DNA from 2 places in the Arthrobacter sp. zg-Y179 genome. Region 1 is predicted to be linked to the other one. Evidence: riboswitches for the same ligand, from Rfam matches in the RefSeq annotation. Region 1 holds a riboswitch; the other holds the start of a gene.
The links. Region 1 has a riboswitch for cyclic di-AMP ahead of LOC56_RS16320 (NlpC/P60 family protein). Riboswitches for the same ligand answer to the same signal wherever they lie in the genome.

Region 1 (7,176 bases):
CGTGTCATTCTGCAGGAACGGGTCCCACTGCGGCGACGGACGTTCAAGCTCGCGGATCTGCCAGCGCGCACCCCGGGGTGCCTTGGGAGATACCCGCAGCTCCCAGCCAAGCTGGGCCAGCGTCCGGTCCCCTTTGCTGTTGTTGCAGCGCAGGCAACAGGCCACCAGGTTTTCCCAGCTGTCATCGCCGCCGCGGGACCGCGGGACCACGTGGTCCACGGTCGCCGCCGCCTTTCCGCAATAGGCGCATTCATGGTTATCCCGGCGCAGGACGCCCCTTCGGGTGGCAACGGTACCCTCCCGGTAAGGAATCTTCACGTACCGGTGGAGCAGGATCACCGAAGGTCGAGGGAGGATTTCGTTGGGCCCGATCACGGGCTCGCCGCTTTCCGCCACCACACTCGCCTTTCCATTCAGGACCAGCACCAAGGCGCGGCGGAAAGTGATCACGGCCAACGGTTCATATCCAGCATTCAGAACGAGAGTGCGCATGCACATACCTCTTCGCCTGCCGCCCGCGAACCGGTGAGTACAAGACACCGCTCCGCCAAGGGCACATCGGATTGTCTATGCAAGAGTAGAACGCGATCGCCGTCTTGGCCATTTATGCCGGTGGCACAGGGGCCCGGCCCCGGCCAGCAGTACGTCGCCTGCGTCCGTGCCCGGGCTGCGGTTCAACAAGGTTTAACAGGGTTTAAGCAGGCAAGGCCCCTCCCGAAGGAGGGGCCTTGCCAGGATGCTGTGCCGGGAGCTGCTTAGCCGCCCACGCGGATGTAGACGCCGCCGGAGCCGAGCTCGGCCGGAGCCACAACGGTGGATCCGCCGTTGAAACCGCCGTGCACTGCCTGACCGCCGCCCACGTACACGGCGATGTGGGCCATGCCCATCCCGCCGTCTGCGTAGTAGATAAGGTCACCGGGGATGGCCTCAGCTGCGCTCACCGTCCGTCCAAGGGAGAGGTAGCTTGCAGGCCAGCCGTGGTGGTTGATTCCGGCCGCTGCCAGTGCATTGGTAACCAACCGGGTGCAGTCCTGCCCGATGCCCAGCTGCGCGTAGGCAGCAGCTGCAATGGTGGATGCCACACCGGAAGGTGCGCTCTGCACGGGCTGAACTGCGGCCGGTGCGCTGAGGGTTGTCGCCTGAGCAGCAGGAACCGTGTTGGCAGCAGCACGCGTGCCGGCAGGGGCGGCAGCCGGTTTCGGAGCCGAAACGGCAGCAGGTGCAGCAGCTTCGGCAACCGGGGCTACCGGTTCCGGCACGGGTGCCGGGGTGGTGCCGGCAATGCTGTCGCGTTCGAACGAGACCGTGGCGTTCTCGGAGACCTGGAGGGCCTTGACCGAAGAAAGATCCAGGGTGCTTGTCTGGACGTCGCGCACGGCGTCCGCCCCGGAGGCATTGGCCGCAACACCGGTGGTCAGTACCAGCCCGGAGGCTGCCGCGATCACGGCGGCCTGGCGGCCCACCGTTCCGGCGTTGGCACTGACGGCGCCGGCAAGGGCGCTCAGCGTAGTGGTGCGTTCCACCGGCGCCCGGTGGCGGGCGCGCTCAATTGTCGAAGTCATGATGTCTCGAAACCGGGCTTAGCTGACGCGGACGAAGCTGGCGCCCGGCAGATCGGAGAGTGGGTGCAGGCCGGTGTTCATACCGTTCAACCCGCCGCTGACTACCTGGCCGTTGCCGACGTAGATCGCAACGTGGCCGCCGGTGATCACGAGGTCGCCGGGAGCCGGAGTGGAAACTACGGAACCGAACTGGAAGAACTGGCCGGGGGCCAGATCGCCGACGGACTTGCCGACGGAGCGCAGTGCCTTCTCGACCATGGCGGTGCAATCCTGTGCCACACCGATCTGGCCGTAGGCCGAAGCAACCAGGCCGGCTGCGACGTTGCCGGAAGCCGGAGCTTCGACAGGAGCCGCCATGGAGGAGGCTGCCACTACGGCGGGGCCGGAGGCTGCCGGGGCGGTGCGGGCGGCTGCGGCATTCTTGGTGGCTGCTGCCTGGGCTGCTGCGGCCTGCGAGGCTGCGAGCTCTTCTGCTGCCTGGGCTGCGGCCTCTTCAGCTGCAACCTGTGCGCGGTATTCGGCACCGGAGGTGGAGCTGGGGGCAACCAGGGGAAGCTCGAACGGTGCGTTGGCGGGAGCGGTAACGCTGCCGGCCACGATGTTCAGCGGGGTTGCTGCGAGTGCCTGGCGGTCCGTGCTTACGGAAGCCTGTGCAGGAAGTCCGGCAGCCAGCACGAGGCCGGATGCTGCAACTACGACGGCGGCCTGGCGGCCTACGGTCCCGGCGTTGCTGCTGACTGCCTTGGAAAGTGCAGTGATCGGGTTGGTCTGTACGGTGGCAGCGCGACGGCGGCCGTGAGCGTGTGATGACACAAGTTTGCCTCTCCCAATTGCCTACGAGGTGAGCTGTCGGATTCGGATGGGAGTCACCCGGTTGCCCGGCCAATGGCCTTTTGCAACTTAACCCCAAGGGTTTCTTTCGAAACCCGAAATTGGTTCCCCCGCCTCTGCCATGCGATTCTGCGAACGGACTTCAAACAGTGGCAGAGCTAGGCGATCTGTTCGAAGGTGCCCCACCTTTGGCGAATCGGGCACGAGGATGAGCGTACAGCAACATTTGAGGTATGTCACGTTCCGATCACGAAATGATATTCAACTGGTTACAACCAATTGATTTAAGCGCTTACAACCAATTCAGCGGGTCCACTACTTCGCCGTTAACCATGACCTCGAAATGCAGGTGGCAGCCGGTTGAGGAACCGGTTGTACCGCTTGCGCCGACCAGGAATCCGCGGTCGACCTCGGTGCCCATGGTGACGGCAATGTTGGAAAGGTGGTTGTACGTAGTCTGCACTCCGTTGCCGTGGTCAATCACCACGCGGTTGCCGCCGCCGTAGGGATGCCAGCCGGCGAAGACCACGGTGCCGGATGCCGCAGCGTTGACCGCGGTACCGCAGACGGCGGCGAAGTCCTGCCCGTTATGCATCTCGCCGTGCTGCCCGGTAATGGGGCTGACCCGGTGGCCAAACCCGGAGGTCTGCACCAAAGAAGCGTCCAGGGGCGCGGACAGCGTGCCCTTCGCCGCGGCAGGGACCGCATGCGAGCCGGCCGCAACAGTAATGGAGGCCAGCTTGGCGTCCGGGTCATATTTGCTGCTCAGCCCGGCCCGGGCGAATCCGATATCAGCGTTCGGGTCCGCCGAGACGGGCGCGTCGATCGCCGCCGGCTCGAGCTGGACCGGATCGTCGGCCACCGCATGCGTGGGCATGGCGGCCGTGAGGATCAGGCCCGACGTGGCAGCGGTAATGGCCACCTTCTGGGCGGCACCGCCCACGGACACGGACTTTGTTTCGGCGCGCCGACGGCCTGACGGTGAGGCGTTGCGCGGGCGCGCAGGTGCAATAGGAGCTGACGCGCGGCGCCGGCCCGAAGCAGCATGCTTCGACAAGTTATTCCCTCTCATGGATCGCCTGCGAAGTTAGCTGTCGGATTCGAGTAGAGAAACTCGGCCTTTCCGGAAAAGGCGGGGCATCACCTGCAACTATGCAGGAAATGCCGCCGGCCCCCGAAAGGCTTCACCCCAAGGCAGCAATGCTGCCGGAAAGTGGGTCCTCCGCCCCTGCCTGGACGAATTTGGTGCTCCGGTCCGCTGGCAGGGCTCGGCGGACGGACCGGATAACGATGGTGTTTCAGCGTCGGAACTCACTATAGGGTAAATGTCACAAAAGTGACCATTCCGTTACCCAATAGGAGAAACAAAGACGTGGGAGGCCACTTCCGTAGGCAGTTCCAAGGCACCCTCGATACCCGGAACGCGAACGGAAATATAGCCGCCTACAACCTCTGCAGTGATCTGCGCTCCGGGCCGCAGCCCCGCTTCGTCCAGTTGGGAAAGCAGCTCGGGTTCCACCTGGATCGGTTCGGCCAGCCGGACCAGCCGAAGCTTGGTCCCCGGCTCGGCCGTAGCGACAGTGGACACCAGGTCGACGACGCCGGTGATGAATACTTCCGCAGCCGCGCCGCCGATTCCCTCGAGGCCGGGAATGGGATTGCCGTAGGGCGATTCCGTGGGGTGGCCCAACAGCTCATACAGCCGCCGTTCCACGCGCTCACTCATCACGTGTTCCCAGCGGCAGGCTTCATCGTGCACGTAGGCCCAGTCAAGTCCGATGACGTCGGCAAGGAGCCGTTCGGCCAGGCGGTGCTTGCGCATTACTTCGGTGGCCCGGCGCCGGCCCAGTTCCGTCAGCTCCAGCCGGCGGGTCCCGGCAACCACTACGAGCCCGTCACGTTCCATTCGTCCGATGGTCTGGGAAACCGTGGGACCGGAGTGCCGCAGCCGTTCGGCAATGCGTGCACGGAGGGCAACAATGTTCTCTTCTTCCAGTTCCAGGATGGTCCTGAGATACATCTCAGTGGTGTCAATGAGATCCGTCATGACGGGCCGCTCCTAGCAAGGGAGGAAGAAGGGCAACGAACCGCTGCCCGGGGGTGTACGCCAACACGTTAGCCTATCCGCCGGACCGCCCGATAATTGCGCGGCGCCGGGCACAGGGTGCGGTGGCGGGCGTCATACATCGCCGCCTCCGGAGTGTGTACGGCAGAATGGAAGTGCATATCCGCCACCTTCGAAACCTGCTTGGAGCGTCACGCCATGGGCGATACCGCCGCACTGAAAATTCCCGCTGGACTCCTCCCGAAGGACGGCCGATTTGGTGCCGGCCCTTCCAAGGTACGCCCGGAACAAATGTCCGCACTGGCAGCGGCGGGAGCAAACCTGCTCGGCACCTCCCACCGGCAGGCTCCGGTACGGAACCTCGTGGGCAGCGTCCGTGAAGGCCTCACCGAGCTGTTCTCGGCCCCCGAGGGCTACGAGGTTGTCCTGGGCGTGGGCGGCTCCACCGCATTCTGGGACATTGCGGCCTTCGGCCTGGTCCAGGACAAGGCCCAGCACCTGTCCTTCGGCGAATTCGGCTCAAAGTTCGCGGCAGCCACCAACAAGGCTCCGTTCCTCTCGGCATCCAGCATCATCACGTCCGCTCCCGGTACGCGCCCCGAGCCTGCGGTGGAGGCCGGCGTCGACGTTTATGCCTGGCCCCAGAATGAGACCTCCACCGGCGTGGCTGCCCCCGTACGGCGCGTGGAAGGCGCCGACGCCGGCTCCCTGGTCCTGATCGATGCCACCTCCGCTGCGGGCGGCCTGGATGTGGACCTGGCCCAGTCGGATGTCTATTACTTCGCACCGCAGAAAAACTTCGCTTCCGACGGCGGACTGTGGCTGGGCATGTTCTCTCCGGCGGCGCTGGAGCGGGCGGCCCGGATCAACGCCGGGGACCGCTGGATTCCGGATTTCCTGAACCTGCAGACCGCCATCGACAACTCGAGGCTGAACCAGACCTACAACACGCCGTCGCTGTCTACGCTGGTGACCCTTAACGCGCAGATCGAATGGCTCAATGCCAACGGCGGGCTTGCCTTCGCCGCGGGCCGGACGGCGGAGTCGGCGGGGCGGATCTATTCGTGGGCGGAGAAGTCCTCCGTGGCCACTCCGTTCGTTCCCCGTGCCGAGGACCGCTCCAATGTGATTGCCACGATCGATTTCGAGGAGGACATCGACGCCGCGGCAATTGCGAAGACCCTGCGCGCCAACGGCGTGGTGGACGTGGAGCCCTACCGCAAGCTCGGCCGCAACCAGCTGCGGATTGCCACCTTCGTTGCCATCGAGCCCGACGACGTCAGTGCCCTGCTGGAGTGCATCGATTATGTGATCGCGAATTCCTGACCCGCCAAGTCGCCCCCCCCCCATAGGGGTCGTGGCAGGACCCGGACGCTAGGCGTTGTCCGGGTCCTGCTGCTTTTCCGGAGTGTCCGTGGTCATGCTCAGCCGGCGCGGCAGGCTCCGGTCATAGTGGAAACGCATGCCGTAGGTGCGCCAGGCCCAGACGAAACCAATCGCGGCGGCAAGCAGACCCGAAGCGGCGGCAACGCCCAGGCTCCAGCGGGGACCAAAGGTGTTCGAGACCCAACCCACCACCGGGGCGCCCAGCGGCGTGCCGCCCATAAAGATGGCAAAGTACAGGGCCATCACCCGCCCGCGCATGATCTGGGCCGTGGTGGTCTGGACATAGGCGTTGGCGCTGGTCATCAGGGTCAGTGCAAACAGGCCGACGGGGATCAGCGAGACGGCGAACAGGATCAGGCTGGGTGCCGCGGCGGACAGGATGCAGGCCAGGCCGAAGGCTCCGGCCGCACCAAAGACAAAGCGCAGGCGGGGCCGGTCCCGCCGGGCGGACAGCAACGCGCCGGCAACGGATCCAATGGCCATCACCGAATTCAGGACGCCGAAAATGCCGGCGTCCCGGCCGAACTCGGTACGCGCCATGGCTGCGATATAGATAGCGAAATTCATGCCGAAGGTCCCCACGATGAAGATCGCGAGCATCACCATGATCAGGTCCGGCCGGTGCCGCACGTACGCAAGTCCGGCCCGGATGCGGCCCTTCCCCGGAGGTGCCTTGGGCAACACGCGCAGCTCGCCGGCCCGCATTTTCAGCAGCGCAATGACCATGGCGCCGAACGTCACGGCGTTGAGTACGAAGACCAGGCCCGGGCCCACGGCCACGGTCAGGAGGCCGGCGACGGCGGGGCCGATCATCCGTGCCCCGTTGAAGGAGGCACTGTTAAGGGCGACGGCGTTGGGCAGGTCCCGCTCGGAAACCACCTCGGAGACGAATGCCTGACGTGCCGGCCCGTCCACGGCGGACACCACGCCGAGAGCCAGCGCGAAGGCGTAGACGTGCCACAGCTCGGCATGCCCTGAGAGCACCAGGAACCCCAGCGCCAGGCCCAGGGCGCCCATGCTGACCTGCGTGAGCAGGAGGACCTTGCGGCGGTTGTACGTGTCCGCGATCAGGCCTGACCACGGGGCCAGAAGCAGCTGCGGCCCCAGCTGCAGCGCCATGACTATTCCCATGGCTGCCGCGTCCTGGTCGGTCAGGATGTCATAGACAAGCCAGTCCTGCGCCGTACGCTGCATCCAGGTGCCGATGTTCGACACCAGGGCACCGATAAACCAGATGCGGTAGTTGAAGATGCGAAGGGAACGGAACATCAGTCCAGCGCCCCCTTGGGGATAGTGAACCCTGTTGCCGCGACCGTCACGGGATTATTCGTC
Region 2 (7,176 bases), on a different contig from region 1:
CTGGACCCGGAGCAGGTGCAGGCCCTGGTGGACGACGCCACGCAGGCACCGTTCGCCGGAGTTCTCGGGAGCAGTACCGTCAACGTGTTGCTTTTGAACATTTCGCTGGCGGAGCTGGACACTTAGTCCATGACGCGAGGACAACTGAGGGTTTTTCTGGGGGCGGCACCCGGCGTAGGCAAAACCTACGCCATGCTCGAAGAGGGGCGCCGCCTCCGGGATGAAGGATCCGAAGTCGTCATCGCGCTGGTGGAAACGCACGGGCGTGCCGGGACGGCCGCCGCGGCCGAAGGCCTGGAGACCGTCCGGCGCGCCGTCCTGCACCACCGCGGGCTGGAACTGCAGGAGATGGACCTGCCTGCAGTCCTGGCCCGGGCGCCTGAATACGCGCTGGTCGATGAGCTGGCCCATACCAACGTGCCAGGACTGAAGCACGAAAAGCGGTGGCAGGACGTGCAGGCCCTGCTCGACGCCGGGATCAATGTCCTGTCCACCGTGAACATCCAGCACATCGATTCCCTGAACGACGTGATCGAGCAGATCACCGGCACCCTGCAGGCCGAAACCGTGCCGGACGCCGTCCTGCGCGGAGCCGAACAGGTGGAGCTGGTGGACCTCACGCCGCAGTCGCTGCGCGGCCGCCTGGCCGACGGCGTCATTTATCCCGCCGAACGGGTCGACGCGGCCCTGTCCAACTACTTCCGCCTCGGAAACCTGACGGCGCTGCGCGAACTGGCGCTGCTGTGGCTGGCCGACGAGGTGGATTCGGCACTGAACCGCTACCGTGAAGAGCACGGCATCAGCAGTAAATGGGAGGCACGGGAGCGGGTGGTGGTGGCGCTCACCGGCGGCCCCGAAGGGCGCACCCTGCTGCGCCGCGGGGCACGGATTGCCGCCCGGTCCGCCGGCGGCAAGCTGCTGGCCGTCCACGTCTCCGGAGCCGACGGACTGCGCGGGCCGGAACCTGCAGAGCTGGCAGCACAGCGGCTCCTGGTGGAAAAGCTCGGCGGCAGCTTCCACCAGGTGGTGGGCAACGACGTTCCGCGTGCGCTGGTGGACTTTGCCCGCAGCGTCAATGCCACCCAGCTGGTGGTGGGCGTCAGCCGGCGCCCCCGGATCGCCGCCCTGCTGTCCGGGCCGGGAATCGGCGCCACGGTCATCCGTGAGTCCGGCGACATTGACGTGCACATGGTCTCGCATTCGGCCGCCGCCCGGACCCTGGTGCTCCCGCATTTCGGCAGTGCCCTCTCGATGCGCCGGCGCCTGCTCGGCTTCGCGTTCGCCCTGCTGGGCGGCCCGCTTCTTACGGCCGGGCTGGTCACGGCCCGAAGTTCCGAAACGATCACCGGCGACGTGCTCAGCTACCAGCTGCTGGTCATCCTGGTGGCCCTGGTCGGCGGCATCTGGCCGGCGCTGTTCGCCGCCCTGCTCTCGGGCCTGACCCTGGATTTCTTCTTCATCCAGCCGCTCTACACAGTTACCGTGGCCACGCCGTCGCACATGCTTGCGCTGGGACTCTACGTCGTTAACGCGATGCTCGTCAGTTACGTGGTGGACGCCGCCGCCCGGCGCGCCCGCACCGCCCGGCGTTCGGCGTCGGAATCCGAGCTGCTGGCGTCCGTCGCCGGCAGCGTGCTGCGCGGGGAGGACGCACTGGGTGCCCTGGTGAGCCGGACCCGCGAGGCCTTCAATGTCAGCGCCGCACGTATTCGGTCAGAGGGCGAAGACCTGTATGCCGACGGCGACTGGCCGGCCTCCGTCTCGCCCGACGACCCGGCCCTAACCCGACTGCCGGTCGGGGAGCGGTGCTTCCTGGACCTGTGGGGGCGTGAACTGGCGGCGTCTGACCGGCGCCTGCTGGCGGTCATCACCGCGCAGATGGAAGCGGCGCTGGAGCACCGGGAATTGACCGAAACCGCCAGGGGACTGGGCTCCCTGGCCGCGGCGGACAAGGTCCGCACGGCGCTGCTGGCCGCCGTCGGGCACGACCTGCGCCGTCCGCTGACCGCCGCGACCGCCGCCGTCACCGGGCTGCGGGCCACGGATGTCACCTGGTCCGAGCAGGACCGCAGCGAACTTCTCGCCACCGCCGAGGAATCGCTGGCCTCCCTTTCCGGACTGGTCACCAGCCTGCTGGACGTGAGCAGGCTGCAGGCCGGCGTCGTCGGCGTGAGCCTGGAGCCGCTGAATGTCGTGGATGCGGTGGTGCCCGCGCTCGAGGAGCTGGAACTGGGCCCGGCGGACGTGGAACTGGAAATCCCCACGGTTCCGCGCGTGGTCCTGGCGGATCCTGTGCTGTTGCAGCGGGTGCTGGTCAACCTGCTGGCCAACGCGGTGCGCTTCAGTCCGGACGGAATCAAATGCGTGCTGTCCGTCAGCGAGTTTGCCGGCCGGGTGGAAATCCGCGTCATAGACTCGGGACCGGGCGTTCCGGAGCAGCGGCGCGGTGAGATCTTTGTACCCTTCCAGCGGCTGGGGGATATCGATAACTCGACCGGGCTCGGCCTGGGCCTGGCCCTGGCCAAGGGATTTACGGAAGGAATGGGCGGAACACTGGAAACCGAAGACACCCCCGGCGGCGGACTGACCATGGTCCTCTCGCTGCCGGCCGCCAGGCACCGCGTCCCCGCGGGTGGTCAACACTCCCCGGCGGTGGCCGGATGAAGATCCTGATCGCCGACGATGACGTGCAGATCCTCCGGGCACTGCGGATCACCCTGAGCGCCTACGGCTATGAGGTAGTGACGGCGGAAAGCGGCAGCGCCGCAATCCGGAAGGCCGTGGACACCCATCCGGACCTGTTGGTGCTGGACCTGGGCATGCCGGGGCTGAGCGGCATGGATGTCATCGAAGCCGTCCGCGGCTGGAGTGCGGTGCCCATCCTGGTGGTCTCGGGCCGGCTCGACCCGGCGGACAAGGTCCGGGCGCTGGACCTGGGGGCGGATGACTACGTCACCAAACCCTTCTCCACCGAGGAGCTGCTGGCCCGGATCCGGGCGCTTTCCCGCCGATCGCCCGCGGCTGCCGGTCCCAGCGAAATCACGTTCGGAACGGTGCGGGTGGACCTCGCCGCGCGGCGCATCGCCCGGCTCGACGACGGCTCGGACATCCGCCTGACGCCCACCGAGTGGCGGTTCCTGTCCGAGCTGCTCGCCCATCCGGGGATGCTGGTCACCCAGCAGGCCCTGCTGACCAATGTCTGGGGACCGGGCACCACGGATTCGGGCTATCTGCGGCTGTACATCGGACAGCTGAGGCGGAAACTGGAGCGTGACCCTGCTGCTCCGCAGCATCTGCTCACCGAACACGGCATGGGCTACCGGTTTGTGCCCTGATGCGTCCGGGGGCTGACCGCTTAACGCAATGAGCGTCCGGCCCTTACGGGACGGACGCTCATTTTGGCGCTGTGTGGCTGGGAAGCCTTACGCGCGGTAGAACACGGGGCCGGAGCCGACGTTGACGGACTGGACTACGGTCTGGTTGCCGTTCCAGCCGCTGTGGATGGCCTCGCCGTTGCCGACGTAGATGGCAATGTGGGCCAGGCCCATGCCGCCGTCGGCGTAGTAGACCATGTCACCGGGCTCCGGGGTGGAGACCTGGGTGCCGTAGGCGGCCAGCTGTGCGGGACCGAGGTCTCCCACGTTGTGGCCTGCGGCGCGCAGGGCAACCTCAACCAGAACGGTGCAGTCCTGGGCTGCGCCCAGCTGCGACTGTGCCGAAGCCAGCATGATGGCATTGGTGCCGCTGGCTGCGGGGGTTGCCGCAGCCGGCGTGATGTTGGTGGACTGGGTGGTGACCACGCCGGTATTGGCGGGCTCAACCGGTGCAGCTACTGCGGCTGCCGGTGCGGCGTAGAACGCAGCGGGTGCGGCAGCCGGAGCAGCTTCGCCGGCAACGGTGATGACGTCGCCGGGGTAGATGACGGATGCCAGGGACAGGCCGTTCAGCGCCAGGACGGAGTCCAGGCCAACGCCGTAAGCGGCGGAGATCTGGCCCAGGGTGTCACCGGATACAACGGTGTGGGTGGCGGCAGCAGCTGCGGGGGCAGCTACCGGTGCAGCTTCCACCGGAGCGGCAGCTACCGGAGCGGCCGGTGCAACGGCCTGCGACGGGGTGTAGTTGTCGTTGGCGACAACACCGGCGGAGGCCGGTGCGGCCATGCCGAGCATGATGCCGGAGCCGGCAACGACGACGGCTGCGGTGCTGCCGATGGTCCGTGCACGGCCTGCTGCGACGGTGTTCTCGGCGCGGTGGCGTCCACGAGTCTTGTTGAAAGTCATGTAATAACCTCTCCCGATACCTGCGAGGTGAGCTGTCGGATTCGGATGGGAGACACCCGGCCGCCGGTGAAACCGGAGACTTAACCCCAAGGATTCAAGGAACCCATAATTGGTTCCCCCGCCTCTGCCGTGGTTGTGCGTTCTGTGGACCCCGGGACCAGCGGCAGAGCTAGGTAACAAGCCCGGGGGAGCCGCATCAGAAAGCGGCATGGGTATAACCGTACAAGATAGTTACGGTTGGATAACCATTATGTGATCTGCTTCTCTCGGGCGTGTGATCGGGGCCGCGGTATGCTAGCCGAAATCGGCCTCAGCGGCCACTATGGCCTGCTTCAGTATCAATATTAACAGCGTCGTGCCTCATGCCGGGTGGCGGGCAGTTCCCAGGCGTCGTGGCAGGTGTTACGCGTGTGATCCCACTAGTAACAGCTGTATCACGGCGCCGGAAACGACGTCCAGCCCGGTGCGACTTGCCGCCGAAGACTTCGACCCTCCGATACAGGAGTGACTGATGTTTTCCCGTGCGTCACGACTGCCCCACTACGAGGGTAAAAGTGGTCGGGATCACTGAAATTTCCTTCAATTCAGCAGTGGGACGGCGGCTTTGATTTCCCGACCGGCGGCGACGGCGCGTAAGGTTGTTAGGCGGCCTTTCAATATGGGTCGCTTGTTCCGAGCAAACAGGAGAATGCAGTGGCTGGCAGCGGTTCTAAATTATGGACCAGGGGATTTGTGCTGGCGATCATCACCAATCTCTTTATCTCACTGGTGTTTTATCTGTTGATGACCACCATGGCGCTCTATACGGTGCAGGAGTTCTCCGCATCCGACAGCGCCGCCGGATTCGCTTCCGGATCCTTCGTCCTCGGCGCGTTGGCGGCACGGGTGTTCGCCGGCAAGTTCCTGGACTTCGTCGGGCGGCGGAGGCTGCTGGTAGTGAGCCTTGCGGTGTTCGTTGTCGCGTCGCTGCTGTACATCCCCGCGTCCAGCCTGGCACTGCTCCTGACCGTCCGGATCCTGCACGGCATGGCATTCGGAGCGGCCAGCACGAGTATTTCCGCCTCCGTTATGGGACTGATTCCGGTCCACCGGCGGGGTGAGGGCACCGGCTACTTCGGTATCTCCACCACGCTGGCCACTGCAGTGGGCCCGTTCCTGGCCGTGTTCCTGGCGGAGTCGGTCAGTTACCGCGCATTGTTCCTGTTTGCTGCCGGATGCGCCGCCGTCGCACTGGTCTTGTCCCTGGTGCTGTCCCTGCCTGAACGTACGCCGACGGCCGAGGAACAGGAGAACAAGTGGCGGATGCACCTGACGGACATCATCGATCCGTCGGCCCTGGCCATTGCGTCGGTGATGTTCATTGCCGGCGCCGCTTACGCCGGCATCCTCTCCTTCCTGAACTCCTATGCCCAGACAGAAGGCCTGGTGCTCGGCGCCAGCCTCTTCTTTGTGGTCTATGCGTGCGTGGTGCTGGTATCGCGGCTGTTTGTGGGGCGCATCCAGGACCGGCACGGCGACAACGCCGTGGTGTATCCCACCCTCGTGTCCTTCGCCGTCGGCCTGGCGCTGCTCGCCTACGCCCCCAATGACACGGTGATGGCCCTGGCCGGCGTGTTTGTGGGGTTCGGCTTCGGTGCGCTGATGCCGTGTGCCCAGGCGATTGCCGTGACGACGGCGCCGCCGGCTCGAATCGGCCTGGCGACATCCACATTCTTTATCCTGATGGATGCCGGGGTGGGCCTTGGCCCGCTGCTGCTGGGGATGCTCCTGCCGCTGATGGGATTCCACGGCATGTACTGGGTGCTGGCCGCCGTCCTGCTGGCCTCCACGGTGCTGTACCACTTTGTCCACGGGCGGAGGAACTACCGGCCCGGCGCTCCGATGGAACCGGTGCTGGAGAAGCCTGCCGCCTGACGCGGTAACCTCTTTCCCACACTGTCCGATGAGGGAAAGCAGAGCCATGGCACGCGAGGAAACCACCTTGACCGTTCCCGGCCCGGAGGGGGAGCGGCAGGTCCGCATCTCCAGTCCGGGGCGGGTCCTCTGGCCGAATCCCGGAATCACGAAACTGGATCTGGCCCGTTATCTCGCGGAGGTGGGCGAGGCGTTCATCCGGGCCAACGGCGGCCGGCCCGTCTCGCTGGAGCGCTTTCCGGAGGGCATCGGCGGGGAGGTGTTCTTTTCCAAGAATCCTCCGCGTGGAATGCCGGACTGGATGCGCGCCGTCACCGTGAAATACCCGAGTGCCCGTTCACACCCGCAGGTGGTGCTGGATGAGCCGGCCGCTGCGGTGTGGGCGGCCCAGATGAACACGGTGGTGTTCCATCCCTGGCCGTCACGGGCGGAAAATACCGACAATCCGGACCAGCTGCGGATCGACCTGGATCCCCAGCCGGGCACGGATTTCGACGACGCCGTGCGTCCGGCCCAGGAACTGCGGACCATCCTCGCCGAGGCCGGGCTGGATGCCTTCATTAAGACCTCGGGCAACCGGGGCATCCACTTGTTCGCCCCGATCCGGCCGGAGCGTGAGTTCCTGGACGTCCGGCATGCGGTGATTGCCGCGGCCCGGGAGGTGGAGCGCCGGATGCCGGACAAGGTGACCACTGCCTGGTGGAAGGAGGAGCGCGGCGAACGCGTGTTCGTGGACTTCAACCAGGCCAACCGCGACCGCACCATGGCGGGCGCCTACAGCCCCCGTGCCCTCCCGGACGCGCCCGTCTCCTGTCCGATCACCTGGGATGAGCTGGAACGGGTGCATCCGGGGGACTTCACGATGCAGACCGTTCCGGAGCGGCTGCGCACTGTCGGGGATCCCTGGGCGGAAATGTCAGCCCGGCCCGGGTCCATCGACGTCCTGCTGGACTGGTGGGAACGGGACCTGGCCGACGGGCTC

Region 2: it holds a riboswitch for cyclic di-AMP, as region 1 does, so the genes downstream of both, LOC56_RS09430 (LysM peptidoglycan-binding domain-containing protein) here and LOC56_RS16320 (NlpC/P60 family protein) in region 1, are expected to answer to the same signal.

Annotation. Positions count from the first base shown of each region.
Region 1 covers NZ_JAJJOB010000010.1:491,199-498,374, forward strand. The annotation lists gene LOC56_RS13480 (HNH endonuclease) at 1-492, opposite strand, end outside; gene LOC56_RS13485 (NlpC/P60 family protein) at 756-1,562, opposite strand; gene LOC56_RS16320 (NlpC/P60 family protein) at 1,581-2,375, opposite strand; cyclic di-AMP (ydaO/yuaA leader) riboswitch at 2,379-2,537, opposite strand; gene LOC56_RS13495 (M23 family metallopeptidase) at 2,686-3,450, opposite strand; cyclic di-AMP (ydaO/yuaA leader) riboswitch at 3,454-3,651, opposite strand; gene LOC56_RS13500 (metal-dependent transcriptional regulator) at 3,742-4,440, opposite strand; gene serC (phosphoserine transaminase) at 4,657-5,784, shown strand; gene LOC56_RS13510 (MFS transporter) at 5,833-7,113, opposite strand; gene LOC56_RS13515 (DUF3027 domain-containing protein) at 7,168-7,176, opposite strand, start outside.
Region 2 covers NZ_JAJJOB010000008.1:173,206-180,381, reverse strand. The annotation lists gene kdpC (potassium-transporting ATPase subunit KdpC) at 1-126, shown strand, start outside; gene LOC56_RS09440 (ATP-binding protein) at 130-2,664, shown strand; gene LOC56_RS09435 (response regulator) at 2,661-3,335, shown strand; gene LOC56_RS09430 (LysM peptidoglycan-binding domain-containing protein) at 3,423-4,280, opposite strand; cyclic di-AMP (ydaO/yuaA leader) riboswitch at 4,284-4,430, opposite strand; gene LOC56_RS09425 (MFS transporter) at 4,974-6,194, shown strand; gene ligD (non-homologous end-joining DNA ligase) at 6,241-7,176, shown strand, end outside.